4 regions of the Telluria mixta genome follow, and region 2 is predicted to be linked to each of the others. Evidence: predicted binding sites of a transcription regulator. Region 2 holds the regulator's gene; each other region holds the start of a gene.
What was found. The regulator LexA, encoded in region 2, represses DNA repair genes until DNA is damaged. The targets are predictions, from matches to a motif close to ACTGTATNNNNATACAGT.
Positions count from the first base shown of each region.

Region 1: the regulator LexA is predicted to act here: its motif matches at 2,690-2,707, upstream of P0M04_RS11370 (putative DNA modification/repair radical SAM protein).
Region 3: the regulator LexA is predicted to act here: its motif matches at 1,215-1,232, upstream of imuA (translesion DNA synthesis-associated protein ImuA).
Region 4: the regulator LexA is predicted to act here: its motif matches at 3,440-3,457, upstream of P0M04_RS16055 (error-prone DNA polymerase).

Region 1 is NZ_CP119520.1:2,551,718-2,556,977, reverse strand. It holds gene P0M04_RS11375 (UdgX family uracil-DNA binding protein) at 1-1,448, opposite strand, end outside; gene P0M04_RS11370 (putative DNA modification/repair radical SAM protein) at 1,448-2,677, opposite strand; gene P0M04_RS11365 (alpha/beta fold hydrolase) at 2,846-3,664, shown strand; gene P0M04_RS11360 (SEL1-like repeat protein) at 3,646-5,226, opposite strand; gene P0M04_RS11355 (putative bifunctional diguanylate cyclase/phosphodiesterase) at 5,233-5,260, opposite strand, start outside.
Region 2 is NZ_CP119520.1:3,760,536-3,765,795, forward strand. It holds gene P0M04_RS16705 (cystathionine gamma-synthase family protein) at 1-343, shown strand, start outside; gene P0M04_RS16710 (tetratricopeptide repeat protein) at 409-1,209, shown strand; gene P0M04_RS16715 (class I SAM-dependent rRNA methyltransferase) at 1,284-1,919, shown strand; gene lexA (transcriptional repressor LexA) at 1,975-2,640, opposite strand; gene rpsF (30S ribosomal protein S6) at 2,926-3,309, shown strand; gene priB (primosomal replication protein N) at 3,337-3,627, shown strand; gene rpsR (30S ribosomal protein S18) at 3,670-3,960, shown strand; gene rplI (50S ribosomal protein L9) at 4,006-4,458, shown strand; gene P0M04_RS16745 (replicative DNA helicase) at 4,569-5,260, shown strand, end outside.
Region 3 is NZ_CP119520.1:3,569,000-3,574,259, forward strand. It holds gene P0M04_RS15900 (chromate transporter) at 1-127, opposite strand, end outside; gene P0M04_RS15905 (chromate resistance protein ChrB domain-containing protein) at 124-1,086, opposite strand; gene imuA (translesion DNA synthesis-associated protein ImuA) at 1,250-1,960, shown strand; gene P0M04_RS15915 (Y-family DNA polymerase) at 1,890-3,377, shown strand; gene P0M04_RS15920 (peroxiredoxin) at 3,478-4,032, shown strand; gene P0M04_RS15925 (protein-disulfide reductase DsbD family protein) at 4,029-5,260, shown strand, end outside; gene P0M04_RS15930 (sigma-70 family RNA polymerase sigma factor) at 5,258-5,260, shown strand, end outside.
Region 4 is NZ_CP119520.1:3,598,218-3,603,477, reverse strand. It holds gene P0M04_RS16055 (error-prone DNA polymerase) at 192-3,380, opposite strand; gene P0M04_RS16050 (PhzF family phenazine biosynthesis protein) at 3,486-4,268, shown strand; gene P0M04_RS16045 (VOC family protein) at 4,327-4,710, shown strand; gene P0M04_RS16040 (VOC family protein) at 4,712-5,110, opposite strand.

The DNA of each region.
Region 1 (5,260 bases), 1.2 Mb from region 2:
AGGCCCTCGACCATCGTGTTGAACGCCTCGCGCTTCGCCTCCTCGCCCGGCACGCGCAGCACGTACGACGGGTGGTACGTCGTGACGACCCAGTGCCCCTCGTGGCGCAGCGGTTTGCCGAGGGAATTCTTGAGCGTGACGTTGGCCGTGCGCAGCACGGATTTGAGCGCGGTGGCGCCCAGGGCCACGATGACGGTCGGCTTGACGCTCGCCAGCTCCTTGTCGAGCCAGTAGTGGCAGGCCTCGATCTCGCGCTGGACCGGCGTCTTGTGCAGGCGGCGCTTGCCGCGCGGCTCCCATTTGAAATGCTTGACGGCGTTGGTGACGTAGATCGTGTCGCGGTCGACGCCGGCCGCCTCGCACACGCGGTCCAGCAGCTTGCCGGCCGGGCCGACGAACGGTTGTCCGGCGAGATCTTCCTGGTCGCCCGGCTGCTCGCCGACGAACATGATCTTCGCGCGCCTTGGTCCCTCGCCGCCGACGGCCTGGGTGGCGAACTGCCACAGCTCGCAGCGCCGGCATTCGTCCAGTTTCGACGGCTGCTGGCGTTCCGGCTGGGCGTCCTCGGGGGCGATCGGGATCGTCGTGCCCTTGCGCTGGCCGACGGCTTCGTACTGGCCCACCTTGCGTGCGCCCAGCGCCGCTTCGCTGACCATGTGCGGCACGATCTTCGCCTCCGGCAGGTTCTTCCACCGGTCCGATTGGATATGCTGGTGCATCACGTTCGTGTTCAGGCGGGCGGGGTTGAACACGCTGCGGTAATACGTCAGCCACAGGGCCTCGCCAGTGTCTTCGAGGTCGGCCGCATCGCGCACGAGTGGTCCGGTATTGTGCAGCGTCTGGCCATCCCACAGGACGCTCGCCTCCGGTGTGGCGATCATCCAGCTGACCTTGCCCATGCGGGAAATAAAATGCTCGGCGACCTGGGGCAGCACGTCGTGGCGCGGCTCGTACCAGGCGACGAAGCGCGGCGGGCCGGCTTCTTCCGGGCGCTCGCGGAAGCGGATGTAGGCATGCATGTCGTGTTCCTCGCGGTGGACCGCCTTTACCATCGCGTGCAGCCGTGCGCCATCCTCGTCGGCCGGCGACTGCACGTCGTGCTCGCCCTGCTGCCAGCGCCAGATCACGCGGTACAGGAAAGCCCAGCGGTCCGGCACGCGGCAGCAGGCGGCCGACTGCAGCATCTCCATCAGCGAACGCGGGATGTGCGGCGCAGGGTGCAAAGGCTCGGTCGGCGGTATGGAAGGATTATGCGGTGCCCCGGCGGCGGCCGGCGCACCCGTGAACAGGTCGCCGCCCGCCAGCAGGTCGCCCATGTGCGGCGCGCCCCACGTCACCTGGTCGGGCGGTATGCCGTGGACGAGCAGTTCGCGCGCCGCTTCGCGCCACTCCGCGAACGTCTCGACCAGCACCGGCTGCCCTGTCCGGACCAGCGCATCCGCAGTCATCACGCCGCCTGCAGTTCCGGCCACAGGTTCATCTGCTGCGGGGCGTCGGCCAGGTTACGCCGCAGCAGGTCGGTCGATGCGGCGCCCTGCGCCGGCCTGTAGTCCGCCGTGATCACGAACGGCGCCAGCTTTTTCAGGCTGCAGCGCAGGCGCGACAGGTCTTCCCAGCGGATGCGCCGCAGCCGCCGCAGATCGATCAGGCGCTTCGCGGTGCGCAGTCCGATACCCGGCACGCGCGCGATCATGGACTCGTCCGCGCGGTTCAGGTCGAGCGGGAAGTGGTCGCGGTTCGCGAGCGCCCAGCCCAGCTTGGGGTCGATGTCCAGCGCCAGGTTGCCGGCCTGCGGCATCAGCTCCTTCGCCGTGAAGCCATAGCCGCGCAACAGGAAGTCGGCTTGATACAGCCGGTGCTCGCGCAGCAGCGGCGGCGGCGCGGACGGCACGCTGGACGGGCTTTGCGGGATCGGGCTGAAGGCCGAGTAATACACGCGTTTCAGCTTGTAGCTGCCGTACAGCGTCTGCGCGGTATTCAGGATCGTCTGGTCGTCGCTGGCATCCGCGCCGACGATCATCTGCGTGCTCTGCCCCGCCGGCGCGAACGTGGGCGCCTTGGGGTGGTCGTCCTTTTCGTCCAGCTTCGTGCGGATGGAACCCATCGCCAGCTTGATCGTGTGGACGTTCTTTTCGGGCGCGAGCTTCGTCACGCTGTCCTGCGTGGGCAGCTCGATGTTCACCGACAGGCGGTCGGCATAGCGGCCGGCCAGCTCGATGAGGCGCGGATCGGCATCCGGGATCGTTTTCAGATGGATATAGCCGCGGAACTGGTGCTCTTCGCGCAGGCGGCGCGCGACCTCCACCAGTTGCTCCATCGTGTAGTCGCTCGACTGGATGATGCCGGAGCTGAGGAACAGGCCGTCGATGTAGTTGCGCAGGTAAAAATCGCGCGTGAGCTTCACGACCTCGTCGACGGAAAAACGGGCGCGCGGCACGTTCGACGTGCGCCGGTTCACGCAGTACTGGCAATCGTAGACGCAGAAGTTCGTCAGCAGGATCTTGAGCAGCGACACGCAGCGCCCGTCCGGCGTATAGCTGTGGCAGATGCCCATGCCGTTCGTCGCCCCCAGCCCGTCCTTGTCGACGGAATCGCGCCTGGGCGCGCCGCTGCTGGCGCAGGACGCGTCGTACTTGGCTGCATCGGCCAGGATCTCGAGCTTGTCTTTGAGTTCCATCGTGGGATAAATACTGTATATATGAACAGTATATCGCGAATCGACCCCGCCGTGCCGTGCGCGAACGCACTGTTGCAGGGTTTGCGCCAGATCAAAGTGCGTTCATCTGGCTTTGATTTCACAATGGTAATATCGATGGATTGCTTCACGCTTCGACCAGGATTTGCCATGTCTGTACAGTTCCGCAACAACGTCCACGTCATCGGCACCGGGTCCACGACGATGGTGTTCGTGCACGGTTTCGGTTGCGACCAGACGATGTGGCGTTTTGTGGCGCCGGCGTTTGCCGAGCGCTTCCGCGTCGTGCTGTACGACCTGACGGGCAGCGGCCTCTCCGACTGGGCGGCCTACGACCGCACGAAGTACGCCAGCCTGCACGGCCACGTGGCCGACTTGCTGGACGTGCTCGATGCCTGCGTGGCCGGCCCGACCGTCGTCGTCGGCCACTCGGTGGGCGCGTCGATCGCGCTGCTGGCGACGGTGGCCGCACCGGAGCGCTTCGTGGCCCAGGTGCTCGTCGGACCGTCGCCCTGCTACATCAACGACGACGACTACATCGGCGGCTTCAACCGCGAAGACATAGACGGCCTGCTGCAGGCGATGGAGGCCAACTTCATCGACTGGTCGCGCAAGATGGCGCCTGCGATCATGGGCGCGCCCAACCGCCCGGAACTGGGCCAGGAACTGACGCGCAGCTTCTGCCGCAACGACCCTGCCATCGCCAAGCATTTCGCGCGCGTGACCTTCCAGACCGATATCCGCGCCGAGGTGGAGCGCTCCACGGTCCCCGCCCTGATCCTGCAATGCAGCGACGATTTGATCGTGCCGCGCGAAGTGGGCGAGTGGCTGCACGAGCACCTGGCGCACAGCACGCTGCAGGTCATCGACAACGTGGGCCACTGCCCGCACCTGAGCGCGCCGACGGCGAGTTCGGTCGCGATCGAAACCTTCCTCGCGCGTACGCTGCGCTACGCCGCACCTATGTAACCGTTGGCCTGCGCCAGCAACGCAGGTTCCATGCGCGCCGCCACGCGCCGGATGTAACCGGCGGCAGGTGCGATACCTGCGGCGCCCGCGCGGTGCAGCCATGCATAGGCTTCGACGAGATCGAGCGGCACGCCCTGCCCCGCCGCATACATCACGCCGAGGTTGAACTGGGCGCGCGCGTGGCCCTGGCGCGCGGCGCACAGGTACCAGAAATGGGCGGCCTCGTAATCGCGCTCGGCGCCGTGACCGCTGTCGTGGCGCAGGCCCAGCGCGAACTGCGCGAGCGCGTGGCCCTGCTCGGCCGCCTTGCGGTACCACATCGTTGCCTGGCGCGGATCGACCGTTCCCGTGTCGTCGCGGTCCAGCAGTTGGCCCAGCGCGTACTGCGCGGGCGCGTACTCCTGGTCGGCTGCCTTGCGGTACCAGTACGCGGCTTCGCGCTCGTCCTGCTGCACGCCGTTGCCGCTTTCAAAACGCAGCGCGAGATCGAACTGCGCGCGCAGGTGGCCCTGCTCCGCGGCCTTGCGATACCAGTCCAGCGCGATCGACGGATCCTGCGCCACACCGTGGCCCGCGTCATACAGTTGGCCCAGATGGTACTGCGCGCCCGCGAAGCCTTGCGCCGCCGCGAGGGCATACCAGTGCGCGGCCTGTGCGTGATCCTGCTCGACACCCTGGCCGCTCATTGTCCCCATTTCGTAACGCAGGCCCAGGTTGTCCTGCGCAGCAGCGTGCCCCTGCTCGGCCGCGCGCCGGAACCAGGCCAGCGCCAGCTGCCGATCGCGCGCGACGCCGTGGCCGGCATCGTAGATCAGCGCGAGGTTGAATTGCGAGCTGGCGTGGCCCTGTTCTCCCGCGCGGCCATACCACAGGATCGCCTTCTCGCTGTCCTGCGGCAGGTCCTGGCCCTTGTCGTAGCGGAGGCCCAGGTTGAACTGGGCCGGCGCATAGCCCTGCTCCGCAGCCTTGCGGAACCAGTGGATGGCCTGCTGCACGTCGCGCGCGATGCCCTGGCCGCTGTCGTACCGGAGCGCGAGATTGAACTGTGAGCGGGCGTAATTCTGTTCGGCGGCCTTGCGATACCACTCGACGGCCAGCGCGACGTCCTGCGCGACGCCCTTGCCGCCCTCGTACATCATGCCGAGATTGTGCTGGGCGCCGGGATCGCCCTGTTCGGCGGCCTTGTTAAACCAGTGCAGCGCCTCGTGCACGTCGGCTGGCGTGCCCTGCCCTTTCGCATACAGCCAGCCCAGGTTGTACTGGGCCTGCACGTAGCCCTGCTCCGCGGCTTGCCGGTACCAGTACAACGCCTGGCCCAGGTCCTGCGCCACGCCTTGCCCCTTCTGGTACATCACGCCGAGGTTGTACTGCGCCTGTTCGAGGCCGCTGCTGGCGGCCATGCGGTACCACGCGACGGCAAGCTCGAAATTGCGCGGCACGCCCTGGCCGTTCACGTACATGAAGCCCAGGCTGTGCTGGGCCGTGGCGACGCCGCGCTCGGCCAGCGCCTTCACCCGCAGGAACTCAGCGGTGTGGCGAGCGTCGATCTCGCTGGGGGTCATAACGCATCAGGCCTGGAAGGCGAGTACGTTCGAC
Region 2 (5,260 bases):
GGATGAGCGCGTGGCCGCCGTCTACTACCCGGGCCTCGAATCGCATCCGCAGCACAAGCTGGCAAGCGAACAGTTCCGCGCCTACGGTTCGCTGTTCAGCTTCGAGCTGAAAGAGGGGATCGACTGCTTCGACTACCTGAACCGCCTGAAGGTCGCGATTCCGGCGTCGAACCTGGGCGACACGCGCACGCTCGTCATCCCGGTCGCGCACACGATCTTCTTCGAGATGGGCGCGGAGCGCCGCGCCAGCATGGGCATCGCGGAATCGCTGATCCGCGTGTCGGTGGGGATCGAGGATACGGCCGACCTGCTCGCCGATTTTGGCGACGCACTGAACGGTTGAGCGGGCGGGGCGCTGCGGTTATGATCGTCCTGTTCCCAATCACCGATCCGTAGATTGCACGCCCCATGAAGACTGCCCTGTTTTGCGCCGCACTGCTGTGCGGCGGTGTCGCATTCGCCGCCGAGCCCGGCGCCAAATCCCCTGCGAAAGGCGCCGCCGCGAAGCCGGCCGCCGCCGCCCCGTCGTCCGCCAACGCGGCCGCCGAGCAGGCGGAAGCGGACGCATTGTTCGCGAAGAAATCGTATCCGGAAGCGCTGGCGAAATACACGAAGCTGGCGAACGCCGGCAACGTGATGGCCCAGCAGCACCTGGGCGAAATGTATTTCTACGGCGAGGCGGGCAGCGTCGACATGGACAAGGCCGCGCAGTGGTTCCAGAAGGCGGCCGCGAAGGGCAATGCCGTCGCCATCGCGTCGCTCGAGCTGATGAAGCAGCGCGAGGCGCGGCGCGCCGACCTCGACTACTGGATCGCGAAATACGACGGCTCGGACCTGCGCACCAACGACTACCGTTGCCCGGCGCCGCGCTTCCCGGCCATGTCCAAGGTCAACGAGGAAATCGACTATTACAGCGGCAAGATGAAGGACTGGGAAGCCTGCCATAACCGCTGGGTGAAACAGCTGAATGCGTCGCTGCCGCTCACGAAACGGATCCCGGAAGACATCACGAAGCTGATGACGAAGGACGAGACGGAGAAGGCGAACGCGCACCTGAAGGAGGTCGGCGACCGCCTGGCGGAAGACACGAAGGTGGCCGGCCGGCTGGTCATCGCCGACTTCGACGCATGGCGCGCGGGTACCGAGGCCTACGTCAAGGAACACAACGAGATGGTCAAGAACGCACCGCCGCGCGACGACGGCAAGTGATGGCGATGGCAGGAAGACGCCGGAGGCGATAACGCCTTGCTGTATCATTCGGCTCCTGAAAACGAAGTCTGCATATGCTCATCATCACCATCAAACAGGGCAAGGAAAAAAGCCTGCTGTCCGGCGACCCCTGGATTTATCTGTCCGCCATCGAGAAGGTCGAGGGGCGGCCCCAGGAGCGCGGCAAGCCCGGTGTCACGGCGATCGTGCAGTCGTCGGCACGCCAGTTTCTGGCGCGCGCGGCCTACAACGCGAAGTCGCAGATCGCGGCCCGCGTCTGGACCCTGCGCGAGGACGAACCGGTCGATCACGCCATGATGAAGCGTCGCGTGCAGGCTGCGGTCGCGCGGCGCGCCGTTGCCGTGCGTGGCGCCGATCCGCAAGCCCTGGTGCTGGTGATCGACGGCGAAAAAGACGGTCTGCCCGGGCTCATGGTGCACAGCTATGGCGGGACCGCCGGTTACCTGGTGTGCCAGTTCAATGCTGCCGGTGTCGACGCGTGGAAGGTGACCATCGTGCAGGCGCTGCTCGCGGCCACAGGTTGCCCCAACGTATTCGAACGTAGCGACGAGCTGTTGCGCAAAGGGGAGGGGCTACCTGTCATCTGGCGTGCCCTGGCCGGCGACGAGCCGCCGCAGCGCCTGATGGTACGTGACGGCAGCCGGCTGCTGCCGACCGATATCCGTACCGGTTTCGTCTATCCGCGCTGAGCGAAGGATAAAACGACAAGGCCCGCATGACGCGGGCCTGTGTGCAGGTGGAAGCTTAGTGCCAGGACCGCAGCAGTCCGACCGCCAGGCCTTCCAGTGCGAACTCGTCGGCCTGCGGATCGACGGTGATCACGGAAAAGTCCGGGTTTTCCGGCAGCAGTTCGATCGTGGTACCGGTCTTGCGGTAGCGCTTGACCGTCACTTCGTCGCCGATGCGGGCCACGACGATCTGGCCGTTCTTCGCGCTGTCGACCTTCTTGACGGCGAGGAAGTCGCCATCGCAGATGCCGGCGTCGCGCATCGACCAGCCCCTGACCTTCAGCAGGAAGTCGGGCTTGCTCGAGAACATGGCCGGGTCGACGGAATAGGTCGCTTCGACGTGTTCCTGGGCGAGGATGGGCGAGCCCGCGGCGACGCGGCCGACGAGCGGCAGCGACATCAGGTTCGGCGGAATCGGCGGTACGAAGGCAGGCACCGCGGCAGCAGCGGCAGCCTTGGATTCGACGGACTGGCCGACGAGGCGGATACCGCGCGAGGTACCCGGGGAAATTTCGATCGCGCCTTTACGCGCAAGGGCCTGCAGGTGTTCCTCGGCGGCGTTGGCCGAGCGGAAGCCAAGCTCCTGGGCGATTTCGGCGCGGGTCGGCGGGAAGCCCGTGTTGTCGATGGCTTCCTTGATCAGGTTGAGGATCTGTTCTTGCCGTGCGGTGAGCTTAAGCATGTTTGTCTTCGTTGGTACGGGGTCAGACTGTATTTTTGTACAGTATTGCGCCGCGCGCAAGGGGATTTCAAAGTTTTTTTGCGGTGCGGTACGCAGTGCACGTCTACAACCTTTTGCGGTGCGGTACGCAGCGCACGTCCAACGTTTTTCGCAGCGCCACGCACTGCGTGCCGCTGCCCCATTGAGCACTTGACGGTTTTGCTGTTATAATGTTGGGCTTTCCCTTCCCACACTCGTCTTGACGCCGAGGTGGGCATTTGTTTAAACGTCCTTAAGGAGTGTTTCATGCGTCATTATGAAATCGTGTTTATCGTCCACCCGGACCAGAGCGAGCAGGTCCCGGCGATGATCGAACGCTACAAGACCACGGTCACCTCGCGCGGCGGCAACATCCACCGCGTCGAAGATTGGGGCCGTCGTCAAATGGCTTACCAGATCCAGAAGCTGCCGAAGGCACACTACATCTGCCTGAACATCGAGTGCGACAACGAGACCCTGGTCGAGCTGGAAACCGCATTCAAATTCAATGATGCCGTGCTGCGTCACCTGACCGTGAAGATGAAGAAAGCTGAAACCGCACCGTCGCCGATGATGAAGTCGGTCCAGCGCGAAGACGCAGCCAAGAGCCACCGCGCCGAGCAGGCCGCCGCTCCGGCCGCAGCAGCCTAAATCTCTCGCGGGAGCATCAGGCTGTAAGTGAACAAGCTGTCCCTGGTCGCAAGCATTCTGGAACGCGACGTCCTGCGCTACACCCCGGCCGGCATCCCCATCGTGGGCGGCATCCTGCAACACGGATCGACGCAGACGGAAGCGAGGCTGGACAGGCAGGTCGAATTCGAGATTCCCGCGGTTGCCGCGGGCGAGATTTCGGGACGATTTGCCAATGCCGAGTTGGGCGCGATGTACCGCTTCACCGGATTCTTGGCCAGGAAAAGCCGTCACAGCAAAAGCCTGGTGTTTCACATCATTGATTTCAGTGCCGCATAAAAGTTTGCGGGCACGTTTATAGATAGATACAGGAGCCTCAAAATGGCATTCGGTAAAAAGTTCGACAAAAACAAAGCTAAGCTCAAAGAGAAGCGTAAACAGCAGAACCCGCTGTTCAAGCGCAAGAAATTCTGCCGCTTCACCGCTGCAGGCGTGGAACAGGTTGACTACAAAGACGTCGACACCCTGAAGGATTTCGTCCAGGAAAACGGCAAGATCATGCCGGCACGCCTGACCGGCACCAAGGCTCACTACCAGCGTCAAGTGGACACCGCCATCAAGCGCGCCCGTTACCTGGCTCTGCTGCCGTACACCGACCTGCACAACGCTTAATCGTCGGTCGCGACCGCAAGCATAGTCAGATTACTGGAGAATAAAATGCAAGTTATCCTGCTGGAAAAAGTCGTCAACGTCGGCAACCTGGGCGACGTCGTCAAGGTCAAAGATGGTTACGCTCGTAACTTCCTGATCCCGCAAAAAATGGCCCGCCGCGCAACGCAGGCTGCCGTGGCCGAGTTCGAAGTCAAGCGCGCCGAACTGGAAAAAGCAGCTGCCGAGAAACTGGCTGCCGCTCAAGGCCAGGGCGACAAGCTGAACGGCATGACCGTCACCATCGCCCAGAAAGCCGGCGTCGACGGCCGTCTGTTCGGTTCCGTGACCAACTTCGACATCGCCGAAGCCCTGACCAAGCAAGGTTTCGCCGTCGAAAAGGCACAAGTGCGCATGCCGACCGGTCCGCTGAAGACCACCGGCGAGCACCCGGTGTCGGTCGCTCTGCACACCGACGTCGTGGTGGAAATCACCATCGCTGTCGTGGGCGAAGCCGCCTAAGATACATTCTGTTGTCAGAATGAGAAAAGCCGGGGTTGCCCCGGCTTTTTTGTTTTTGGAAACTCACCAATGATTTCAGCGCCTGATCGGGAACGGGTATAATGCCGGCCATGAACACCCCAGCAGACCCGCAGATCGAGTCGCTCCGCATCCCTCCGCATTCCATCGAAGCAGAACAGTCCGTCATCGGCGGCCTGCTGCGCGATAACGCGGCGTGGGACCGCATTGCCGACTTCATGCATGCGGAGGATTTTTATCGCTACGACCACCGGATCATCTTCGAACAGATGGTTCGCCTGATCAATGCCGGCAAGCCTGCCGACGTGATCACCGTGTACGAGGCGCTCGTCCAGCTCGGCAAGGCCGAGGACGTCGGCGGCCTGCAGTACCTGAATGCGATGGCGCAGAATACGCCATCCGCCGCCAACATCCGCCGTTATGCCGAGATCGTCCGCGATCGCGGCGTGCTGCGCCAGCTCATCACCGTCGCCGACGAGGTGTCCGGCAAGGCCTTCAATCCGCAAGGTGCCGAGGTCAAGCAGATCCTCGACGAGGCGGAATCGCGCATTTTCGCGATCGCCGAGCAGGGCGCCCGGGGCGCCCAGGGCTGGTTGCCCGTCCAGCCGCTGCTGACCCAGGTGGTCGAGCGCGTGGACGAGCTGTACAGCCGTGACAACCAGGGCGAGATCACCGGCGTCCCGACAGGCTTCACCGATCTCGACAAGATGACGTCCGGCCTGCAGCCGGGCGACCTCGTGATCGTCGCAGGCCGTCCGTCGATGGGCAAGACCGCGTTCTCCGT
Region 3 (5,260 bases), 190 kb from region 2:
TCCAGCCGCGTTCTTCGACCAGGTCGCGCTGCATGTAGCCGACCAGTGCCACCGGGCCGCCGAAGCCGAGGGTGCCGAGCCGCAGCATGTACGCGACCATCTGCCAGAGGGTGTATTGAGGAGTCATGTCGGATGCCTGGTCGAGAAATGGGCGTACAGCCCGTCGAGGATGGGGGTGACGTGCGCCAGCAGGTCGTCGTCGTCGCGCGCGTGCCGGCGCAGTCCGGCCAGCACCGCTTCGAAACCGGCGGCTTCGGCGACGAAGCCGGTGCCGATGTCCAGCACGTGGACCAGCGCGCCGACGCGCACCAGTCCCGCGTCCTGGTCGAGGCCGAAGCTGGCCAGCAGCACTTCGAAGGTGACCTTGTCGCCGACGTGGCTGAAGGCGGCACCGTCGAAATCGAATCCGAGCGCATCCGGCGGACAATCGCCCGGCGTCTCCAGCCACAGGAAGCGCGCATCGCGGTCGATGTGGCGCCGGACCAGCCAGGCGCTGGCGACCCGGTCGACCCACAGGTGCCTGCGCGTGGCCCACGTGCGGGCACGGTACGCGGCTGGATCGAGCCGGGGAATCGGGACGTCGACGGCGTGCGGTTCATCCGGCGACAGCACCTTGTCGGCGAGGGCAGTGAACTCACGCCAGGCCTGTTCGCACCGGGCGCTGGCTTCGCCGGGAAAATAATCGGTCGCGCGCAGCGCATCGTAGTCGCGCCGCAGTTTGCGCAGTTGTTTGTTGACGTCCTGCGGTGTCGAGGTCGGGATGGATGTGCCGGCGTCCGCGAGCAGGCCGACGAAATCCGCGTACTCCTGCCGGCGGTCGAACAGGCTCCGGTAACGCTGTTCGTCGGCGGCGTCGACGGGGCCGGCCTGCAGCAACCAGGCCGTGCCGCCTTCGCGGATGGTCTCGTCGCCCAGGCCGGCGAGCTGCGCGCGCAGTGTCTCCGTGTCGGGGAGGAGATAGACGCCATCCCGCAGCGCGCCGCACCCGAGCGCCTTCAGGGCGCGCCAGATGCGCATGCGTGCGGTGGCACTGCTGGTCGGTAAGGTGACGACGAGCAGGATCCAGTGTGGGGTTCGGTCGCTCATGCCGGAATATTATCATTGTGTAGCGAGAGTTACATAATTTGTAGAGACCGATAGATAAGTGAAAGGTTTTTTTGTTCATAGTCTGGCATTCAAGAAGATCAACCTTGCCAAAACCTGATGGGAATAGTACTGTATGTTTATACAGTATTTCTTCGCATCAAACATGACTTGCTCAGGTTCAATATCTGCAGCGCCGGAAGCCTTGCATCCGTCGCTCTGGCTTGCCTCGCAGCTGGCGCGTAGCGACACGCGCTGCATCGATACCGGCCATCCCACGCTGTCGGCCCAGTTGCCGGGCAGCGGCTGGCCGACAGGGACGCTCATCGACCTGTTGCTGCAACAGCCCGGCATCGGCGAGATGCGCCTGCTGCGTCCCGCGCTGGCGGCCGTGGCGCACCGGCGCATCGTGCTGCTGCAGCCTCCGCATCCGCCGCAGGCGCTGGCGATGGCGGCGCTCGGGGTGCCGCCTTCGCAACTGATCTGGGTGCGCGCGACCCGCACGGCGGACGCGTTGTGGGCGGCGGAACAGGTGCTGCGCAGCGGCAGTTGCGGCGCGCTGCTGTTCTGGCAGAACAACATCCGCGCCGACAATCTGCGTCGCCTGCACCTGGCCGCGCAGGCGGGGGAAACCCTGTTCTTCATGATGCGGCCGCTGGCGGCCGGGCAGGACGCCTCGCCGGCACCGCTGCGCCTGTCCCTGCGGCCGCAGGCGGGCGGCATCGAGATCGGTTTCGTCAAACGCCGCGGACCGCAGCGCGACGCGACCCTGTTTCTTCCATTGACCTCTTACCTGCCCAATCGCCATGCGCCTGTGGATCGCACTGCACCTGCCCCGGTTGCCGCTGGAGGTGTTTACACCGAGCTGGTCCACTGACACCGGCACTGACGTTGGCACCGTGGTCCTCGACCAGGAGCGCGTGCTCGTGGCCTCGCAGGTCGCGCAGGATGCCGGCGTGCGCACCGGCATGCGCCGCGGCGGCGTGCTGATGCTGCTGCCGGATGCCCGCATCCACGAACGCGCGCCGACGCTGGAGGCGGACGCGCGCCAGGCCGTGGCGCTGGCCCTGCTGCAGTACACGCCGCAGGTCGCGGAAGGGGAGGAATCGACCCTGCTGATGGACGTGGGCGCGAGCCTGCGCCTGTTCGGCGGTATCCGCGCGCTGTGCCGGCGCGTACACGCGAACATGCGCGCGCTGGGCTTCACGGCCTCGCTCGCGTGCGCGCCCACCGCGCGCGGCGCGTGGCTGCTGGCGCGCGCGAACGCGGGCCGCGCCGTGCGCATGGAAGCGCTGCTGCGCCGGCTCGACCGGCTGGCCGTCCTCCTGATGCCGCCGGCGCGCCCGTACGCGGCCTGGTTCGACGGCATCGGCTGCCACACGCTGGGCGACCTGCGCCGCCTGCCGCGCCCGGGCCTGCAGCGGCGCTGCGGCCGCGAGCTGCTCGACCTGCTCGACGCCGCCTATGGCCTCGTGCCGGAGCTGTACGAATGGATATCTCCGCCGGAAACCTTCCGCGCGCGCCTGGAACTGTATGACCGCATCGACGACGCCGACCTGCTGCTGGCGGGCGCCCAATGCCTGCTGCTGCAGCTGACCGGGTGGCTGTGTGCGCGCCAGCTGGCGGTGGAGCGCATCACGCTGCAGCTGGAGCACGAACGGGGCCGGGTCGCGCGTCCGCCGACCGGCGTCGAGATCGTGCTGGCCGAGCCGACGTGGCGCGACGAGCACCTCGTGCGCCTGCTGAAGGAACGCCTGGGCCGGCTGACGCTGGAGGCGCCCGTGATCGGCCTCGCGCTGGAAGCGCTGCAGGTGCGGCCAATGGCGCCGCCGAACGCATCGCTCTTCCCCGAACCGGGCGGCAGCGAGGACGACCGCATGCGCATGCTGGAACTGCTGGCCGCGCGCCTGGGCGCGGACAACGTCCTGCAACCGCTGCCGCTGGCCGACTACCGCCCGGAACAGGCCAACGTGTGGGTGCCGGTACAGCAGAAGGTCAGCGACAAGGCCCGCAACGCGCAACTGCCGCCCGACGTCCTGAGCCTGCCGCGTCCCACGTGGCTGCTGGCGCGGCCGATCGCGCTGCTGATGCGCGATCACCGGCCGTTCTATGGCTCACCGCTGCGGATGGCGTCGAATCCGGAGCGTCTCGAGGCCGGCTGGTGGGATGGGCCGGAGACGCGCGATTACTTCATCGCCGAAGGGCTGGATCACACGCTGTACTGGGTGTATCGGGAGCGGATCGGCATGGGCGAGGATGGGCCGAAGTGGTTCTTGCATGGGTTGTTCGGGTAAGAAAATTTTTTTATTGTGGACCGCAACTTTCAGGCTGCCGTCGGCGAACTGGGGGTAGGGCGATCAGAGGATTGCCAACCAACTTTTCAAGGAGTTCACAATGGCACGGTTCGGCACGTATCTGGCACAAGCGGCAACCATTCTGGCATTTTCGGCATCCCATGCGCTGGCGGCCTTGCCGGAAGGCGCGAAAGCCCCCGATTTCCGATTACAGGCCGCGCTTGCCGGTAAGCCGATGACGTTTTCGCTGGCGCAAGCATTGCGCCAGGGGCCTGTCGTGCTGTATTTCTTCCCCGCCGCATTCACGCAGGGCTGCACGCTGGAAGCGCATGCGTTCGCCGAAGCGACGGATGATTTCAAGAAGCTGAATGCGACAGTGATCGGCGTTACCGCAGGCAATGCCGACCGCGTTGCCGAGTTTTCGAAACTCGAATGCCGCGACAAGTTCGCGGTGGCGGCCGATCCCGGCGCCAGGGTAGCCGGGGAATACCAGACCCAGTTCAAGGCCAAGAGCGGTGCCCTGCTGTCCGAGCGCACCTCTTTCGTCATCGCACCCGATGGCAAGATCCTGCTCAGCTACACGGATGCCAACCCCGAACAGCACATCAAGAAAACCATGGATGCCGTCAAGGCGTGGCATGACACGGCCAAATGAGCATGCCCGCAACCCTGGCCGCCGCCTTCCTGGGCGGGGTGATTCTCAACTTCATGCCCTGCGTCTTTCCGGTCATCTCGCTGAAAGCGTTCGGCCTCATCCGTCATCTCCACGACCGGCGCGCGGCGCGGGTGGAGGGACTCGCGTTCCTGGCGGGCGTCGTGATCACTATGCTCCTGCTGTGCGCCGCGCTGTTGGCGGCACGGGCTGGCGGCGCCGCCGTCGGGTGGGGCTTCCAGTTGCAGTCGCCGGTATTGATCGCCACGCTGGCGCTCGTCATGCTCGCCCTGGCGCTCAATATGATGGGCGTGTTCGAGATCGGACTGGCCGCGCAGCGTCTCGGCAATCTCTCCGGCTCCCGCACGGGACCGCTCGGGGCCGCGTTGACCGGTGCGCTGGCGATCATCGTGGCGACGCCGTGCACCGCGCCGTTCATGGCGGGTGCCGTCGGCGCGGCGCTGCTGCGTCCGCCGGTCGAGGGCGTGGCGATCTTCGTTGCGCTGGCGCTGGGCTTTGCCGCGCCTTTCACCACCGTGGCGCTCGTGCCGGCCTGCGCGCGGCTCTTGCCGAAACCCGGTGCGTGGATGGCGACGCTCAAGCACGTGCTGGCGTTCCCGATGCTGGGCGCGGCGGCATGGCTGGCGTGGGTCCTCGACCGGCAGGGAGGTTCCGTCGCACTGGGCGCGCTGCTCGCAGCGTCCGTGGTGCTGGGATTGGCTGCCTGGGTGTACGGCCTGGCACAACGGCGCCAGATTTCCGGATTGCGTTACCGGCCGCTGCTGGGCTTTGCCGTGCTTCTTGTCGTGGGCGTGGGCGTGTCCCTGGCTGGCCTGCCGGCGACGAGCGATGACGGCGGCAGGCTGGCACCCGCGGAGACGCCGGTCGCGTGGACACCGCACGCCGTCGCTGCGCAGCGCGGACACGGCAAGCCGATCTTCGTCAATTTCACCGCTTCCTGGTGCATCACATGCCAGGTCAACGATCGCGCGGCGTTATCCACCACGGTCGTGAAAGAGGCACTGGCACGGACGGACACGATCTACATGGTCGCCGACTCCACCAAATATAATCCGGATATCGACCAGGCCATCAACCAGTTCGGCCGGGGAGGATTGCCCGTATACGTCGTGTATCCGGCCGATGGCGGCGCACCGGTGCTGCTGCCGCAACTGCTCAGTCCGGATATCGTGGTGTCCGCTTTGAAAAAGGCATCGGCAAACAAGTCTTG
Region 4 (5,260 bases), 160 kb from region 2:
CGGGAGTGAGCATGGATTGGCGAACCCTATTCTGAAACTTCGGTGTACGGCACTGCAGACGAGCTGCGGGGATGGCGATTCAAGCCAGGTGCGGTAGCACTAGCGGTAGCGCTAGGGAAGTCAGAAAGGTGGAGTTCGCGGTGAGCATTCTTTTAATATAAAAAGTTTATGCCGATTGTGTCAAGCAAAAGCTAGCAAAAGTCACGACTGCGCGCGTCGAGCTTCCCGAGCAGGTGCGACATGTCGACAAGGCGCTTGGCCACGAGGTGCCTGACTTCTCCTTCGCGCTGCCACACGCCGTACACGCCCAGCAGCGACGCATTCAGCACTTCGCGCCGCTGCTGCTCGACGAGCTGGGGCCAGACGATCACGTTGATGTTGCCCGTCTCGTCCTCGATGGTCAGGAACAGCACGCCCTTCGCCGTGCCGGGGCGCTGGCGCACGGTGACGATGCCGCAGGCGCGCGCCAGCTGGCCATTCTGGAAATCGTGCAGCACGTCGGCCGGCAGGAAGCGCTGCGCCAGCAGCCGGTCGCGCAGCAGCGCCAGCGGATGGCGGCCGAGCGTGAGGCCCTGCGCGCGGTAGTCGCCGACGATCTCCTCGCCCTCCTGCGGCGCGGGCAGTTCGGGCACATCCTCGACGGGCGCCGTGGGCTTCAATAAATCCTTGTCCGGCACGGCGCCCGCTGCTTCCCATAACGCCTGGCGGCGATGGCCCGCGAGCGGCCCGAGCGCATTGCCGGCGGCGAGCACCTGCAGGTCGCCGCGATCGAGTCCCGCGCGGCGCGCGAGGTCGGACACGCCCGCGAACGGCCGCAGCGCGCGCGCGAGCTCGATGCGCTCGGCCGCTTCCTGCCCCATCCCGCGCAGCATGCGCAGGCCGAGGCGCACGGCGGGCTGGCCACGCGCCTGGTCGTCGAGATCTTCCAGCGTGGACTCCCAGGAACTGATCGTGATGTCGACGGGCCGCACCTCGATGCCGTGCCGGCGCGCGTCCTGCACGAGCTGCGACGGGCTGTAGAAGCCCATCGGCTGGCTGTTCAACAGCGCGCACAGGAACGCGGCGGGTTCGTGGCACTTGAGCCAGGAACTGGCATACGCGAGCAGCGCGAAGCTGGCCGCGTGCGATTCGGGAAAGCCGTATTCGCCGAAGCCCTGGATCTGGCTGAAGATCTGTTCCGCGAACGACTGGTCGTAGCCCTTCGCCAGCATGCCGCCGACGATGCGCTGGTAGTATTTTTCGAGCCCGCCCTTTCGCTTCCACGCGGCCATCGCGCGGCGCAGCTGGTCCGCCTCGCCTGGGGTGAAACCGGCCGCGAGAATCGCGACCTGCATCACCTGCTCCTGGAAGATCGGCACGCCCAGCGTGCGTTCCAGCGCGACCTTCATGTCCGGGCTGGGGTACACGACGGGCTCCTTCTGCTCGCGCCGCTGCAGGTAAGGATGGACCATGCCGCCCTGGATCGGGCCGGGGCGCACGATCGCGACCTGGATCACGAGGTCGTAGAACGTCTTCGGCTTCATCCGCGGCAGCATGCTCATTTGCGCGCGCGATTCGATCTGGAAGACGCCGACCGTGTCCGCGCGGCGGATCATCGCGTAGGTGGCCGGGTCCTCGTGCGGGATGTCCTGCATCTCGAACGTCGTGCCGTGGCGCAGGCCGACCAGTTCGAACCCGCGGCGCAGCATCGACAGCATGCCGAGCGCCAGCACGTCGACCTTCATGAGGCCCAGTTCCTCGAGGTCGTCCTTGTCCCACTGGATCACGCTGCGGTCCTCCATCGTCGCGTTCTCGATGGGGACGAGGCGCGACAACTGCCCGCGCGCCATCACGAACCCGCCCGGATGCTGCGACAGATGGCGCGGAAAGCCGAGCAGGCGCTGCGCCAGCGATGCCCATTGCTGCGACAGCGGCGCCTCCCGATCGAGCCCGCTCTCGGCCAGGCGGTTCAGGAGGTCGGCCTTGCTGTCGAACCAGTGGTGCTGCTTGCAGACCTTGTCGACGATGGCGAGGTCCACGCCGAGCGCGCGGCCGCTGTCGCGCAGCGCGCTTTTCGGCCGGTAGCTGATGACGACGGCCGCCAGCGCCGCCCGCGTGCGCCCGTATTTGCGGTAGATGTACTGGATGACTTCCTCGCGGCGCTGGTGCTCGAAGTCGACGTCGATGTCGGGCGGCTCGTTCCGCTCCTTGGAGATGAAACGCTCGAACAGCAGGTTGCCCCGCGCCGGATCGACTTCCGTGATGCCCAGGCAGTAGCACACGGCGGAATTGGCCGCCGACCCGCGGCCCTGGCACAGGATCTGTTGCGAGCGCGCGTAGCGCACGATGTCATACACGGTGAGGAAGTAGTGCTCGTAGCGCATCTCGGCGATCAGCGCGAGTTCGTATTCGATCTGCGCCTGGACCTTCGCGGGGATGCCTTCCGTGAAGCGCCGGTGCGCGCCGATCCACGTCTGTTCGCGCAGGTAGCTCGCGGCCGTGTGGCCGGCCGGGACGACTTCGTCCGGGTATTCGTAGCGCAGCTCTTCCAGCGAGAACGTGCACAGGCGCGCGATGCGCACCGTCTCGTCCAGTGCCGCGCGCGGATAGATGTTCGCGAGGCGCACGCGCGAGCGCAGGTGCTGCTCCGCGTTCGGCGCGAGCTGGTAGCCGCATTGCGCCACGGGCTTGCCGGCGCGGATGGCCGTCATCGTGTCCTGCAGCGGCTTGCGCGAGCGGACGTGCATCGTCACGTGGCCGCACGCGACGATGCGCATGCCGTGCTGCCACGCCACTTCCTCGATGGTGGCGCGGTGCGCGTCGTCGAACGCGCGATGCAACAGCGTCAGGCCGAGCCACGCGCGGCCGGGAAACGTCTGCGCCAGCCACGCGGCCTGCCGGTGCAGGCGGTCGACGTCGTCCGGCATATGGCCCGGGTACGCGGGCAGCAGGATCGCCAGGCAGTCCGGCATGCCGCGCAGGTGCTCGAGACCTTCGGGCGGCGCGTCGAAGTCGGACGGATGCAGCCGGTACGTGCCCTTCTCGCTGCGCGTGCGGCCCAGCGTGATCATCTCCGACAGGTTGCCGTAGCCGTTGCGGTTCTGGGCCAGCAGCAACAACGACAACGCCCTGCTGCCATCCGGATGCTGCAAATGAAAATGCGCGCCGACGATGAACGGCAGCCTGGCCCGCTTCGCTTCCGCATGCGCGCGCACGACGCCGGCCAGCGAGCACTCGTCCGTCAGCGCCAGCGCCGTGTAGCCCAGCTGTACGGCGCGGTCCACCAGTTCTTCCGCATGCGACGCGCCTTGCAGGAACGAAAAGTTCGACAGGCAAAACAATTCCGCGTACGCCGGCAACCCCGCCGCCGCGCCGAGATGAGGATCAAACGTAGGCGGCATCAAGCGGGTTGGCGGAAGATCTGACATGGTTTTTTAGTCAAAATAGTGTATTATGAAATACTGTATATAAACCCAGTATAGCTGACGACCCCGTCCTTGCCAAATATGCACATCCATTCCCTGCGCTGCTTCGGTGCCCGCCCGGGTACCGGCAACCCGGCCCTCGTCATCGAGGACGGCGACCACGATCCCGACGCCCGCCTGGCGCTTGCCCGCGCGCGCGACACGACCTGCGTCTTCATCGATGCCGGTGCGGACGGTGCGCTATCAGTCGATTACTACTACCCGCACAAGCGCAGCCCGCTGTGCCTTCACGCGACGCTGGCCGTGGCGGCCGTGCTGTTCGCGCGCGCGCCGCATGCGGGCCCGATCGCCGTGCGCACGGCGATCGAGGGACAACCACTGGAACTGGTGCGCGGCGGCGATGATTATTTCGTGCGGCTGTCCCCGCAGCAGGTGGCAGCGCAAGACATCACGGTCGGCACGGCTGCCGAACTGCTGGGCGTGCCGGTGGCGTCGCTGGCCACGCCGCCGCGCGTGGCGTCGGTCGGGAGTCCCAAGCTGCTCGTCAAGGTGGCCGATACGGACGCGTTGTATGGCCTCGCGCCCGACCTCGCGCGCATCGCCGCGTGGAGCAAGGACGCCGGCATCAACGGCATCTACGCGTGGTGCCGCCGGGACGACGGCACGTTCGAGGGCCGCAACTTCAACCACCTCGACCCGCGGCTGGAAGACAGCGCGACGGGCGTCGCGGCCGGTGCGCTGACGGCACTGCTCGGCCTCGGCATCCGGCTGCGCCAGGGCCGCGCGACGGGCGGCGAATGCCTGATCCGCACGCGCAGGGAAGGCGGCGCCATCCTCGTCGGCGGCGCAGTGGAAACGTCTTGAATGACAGGTATTAACTGCAGGTGTTGTACCCCCAACCCACTTCATCAAGGAGACCGAAATGGAACGGAACGTCGTAGGCTGGTTCGAAATCTATGTGGACGACATGAAGCGCGCCCGCGCTTTCTATGAAGCCGTGTTCGAAGCAAAACTGGACAACCTCGCGCCGGAAGGCGATGCCTCCGGCCTGGAGATGTGGGCCTTCACGGGCGACCCGAATGCCGGCGGCGCGGCCGGATCTATCGTCAAGATGGAAGGCTGCAAGGCGGGCGGCAACAGCACGATCGTCTATTTCAGCTGTGCCGACTGCGCCGTCGAAGCGGCGCGCGCCGCCGCGAACGGCGGGCGCATCTTCAAGGACAAGTTCTCGATCGGGCAGTACGGCCACATCGCCCTCGTCGAAGATACCGAGGGCAACATCATCGGCCTGCACTCGATGCAATAAGTCAGGCCTGGGGCGCCATCCAGGCCAGTTCCCAGATATGGCCATCGAGGTCTTCGAACCCGTGGCCATACATGAAGCCGTGATCCTGCGGCGGCCGCGGCGCGCGGCCGCCGGCAGCAACGGCTTTCGCCACCAGCGCATCCACCTCCTCGCGGCTCTCGCAGCTCAGGCAGACGAGGACCTCCGTCGCTTCCTTCGCCTGCACGATGGGCTTGTCGACGAACGTCTTGAAGAACGGTTCCGTCAGCAGCATCGCGTAGATACTGCCGTCCGCGATCACCATGCACGCGCCGCTCTCGTTGGTGAACTGGGGATTGAACGTATAGCCCAGCGCCTCGAAGAACGCCTTGGATTTGTCCAGGTCCTTGACGGCCAGGTTGACGAAGATCTGCTTGTTCATGATGCCTCCTAGTGTTGGGTGAAAGTGGATGCCACATGCCTACGACGAACGGGGCATCACGAAATCGACACCGTCTTCAAAAGTTTTTTTAACACCGGGGTCAGAGCCCGGATTTTGGAAATTTCCCAAAATCGGGCTCTGACCCCGGTT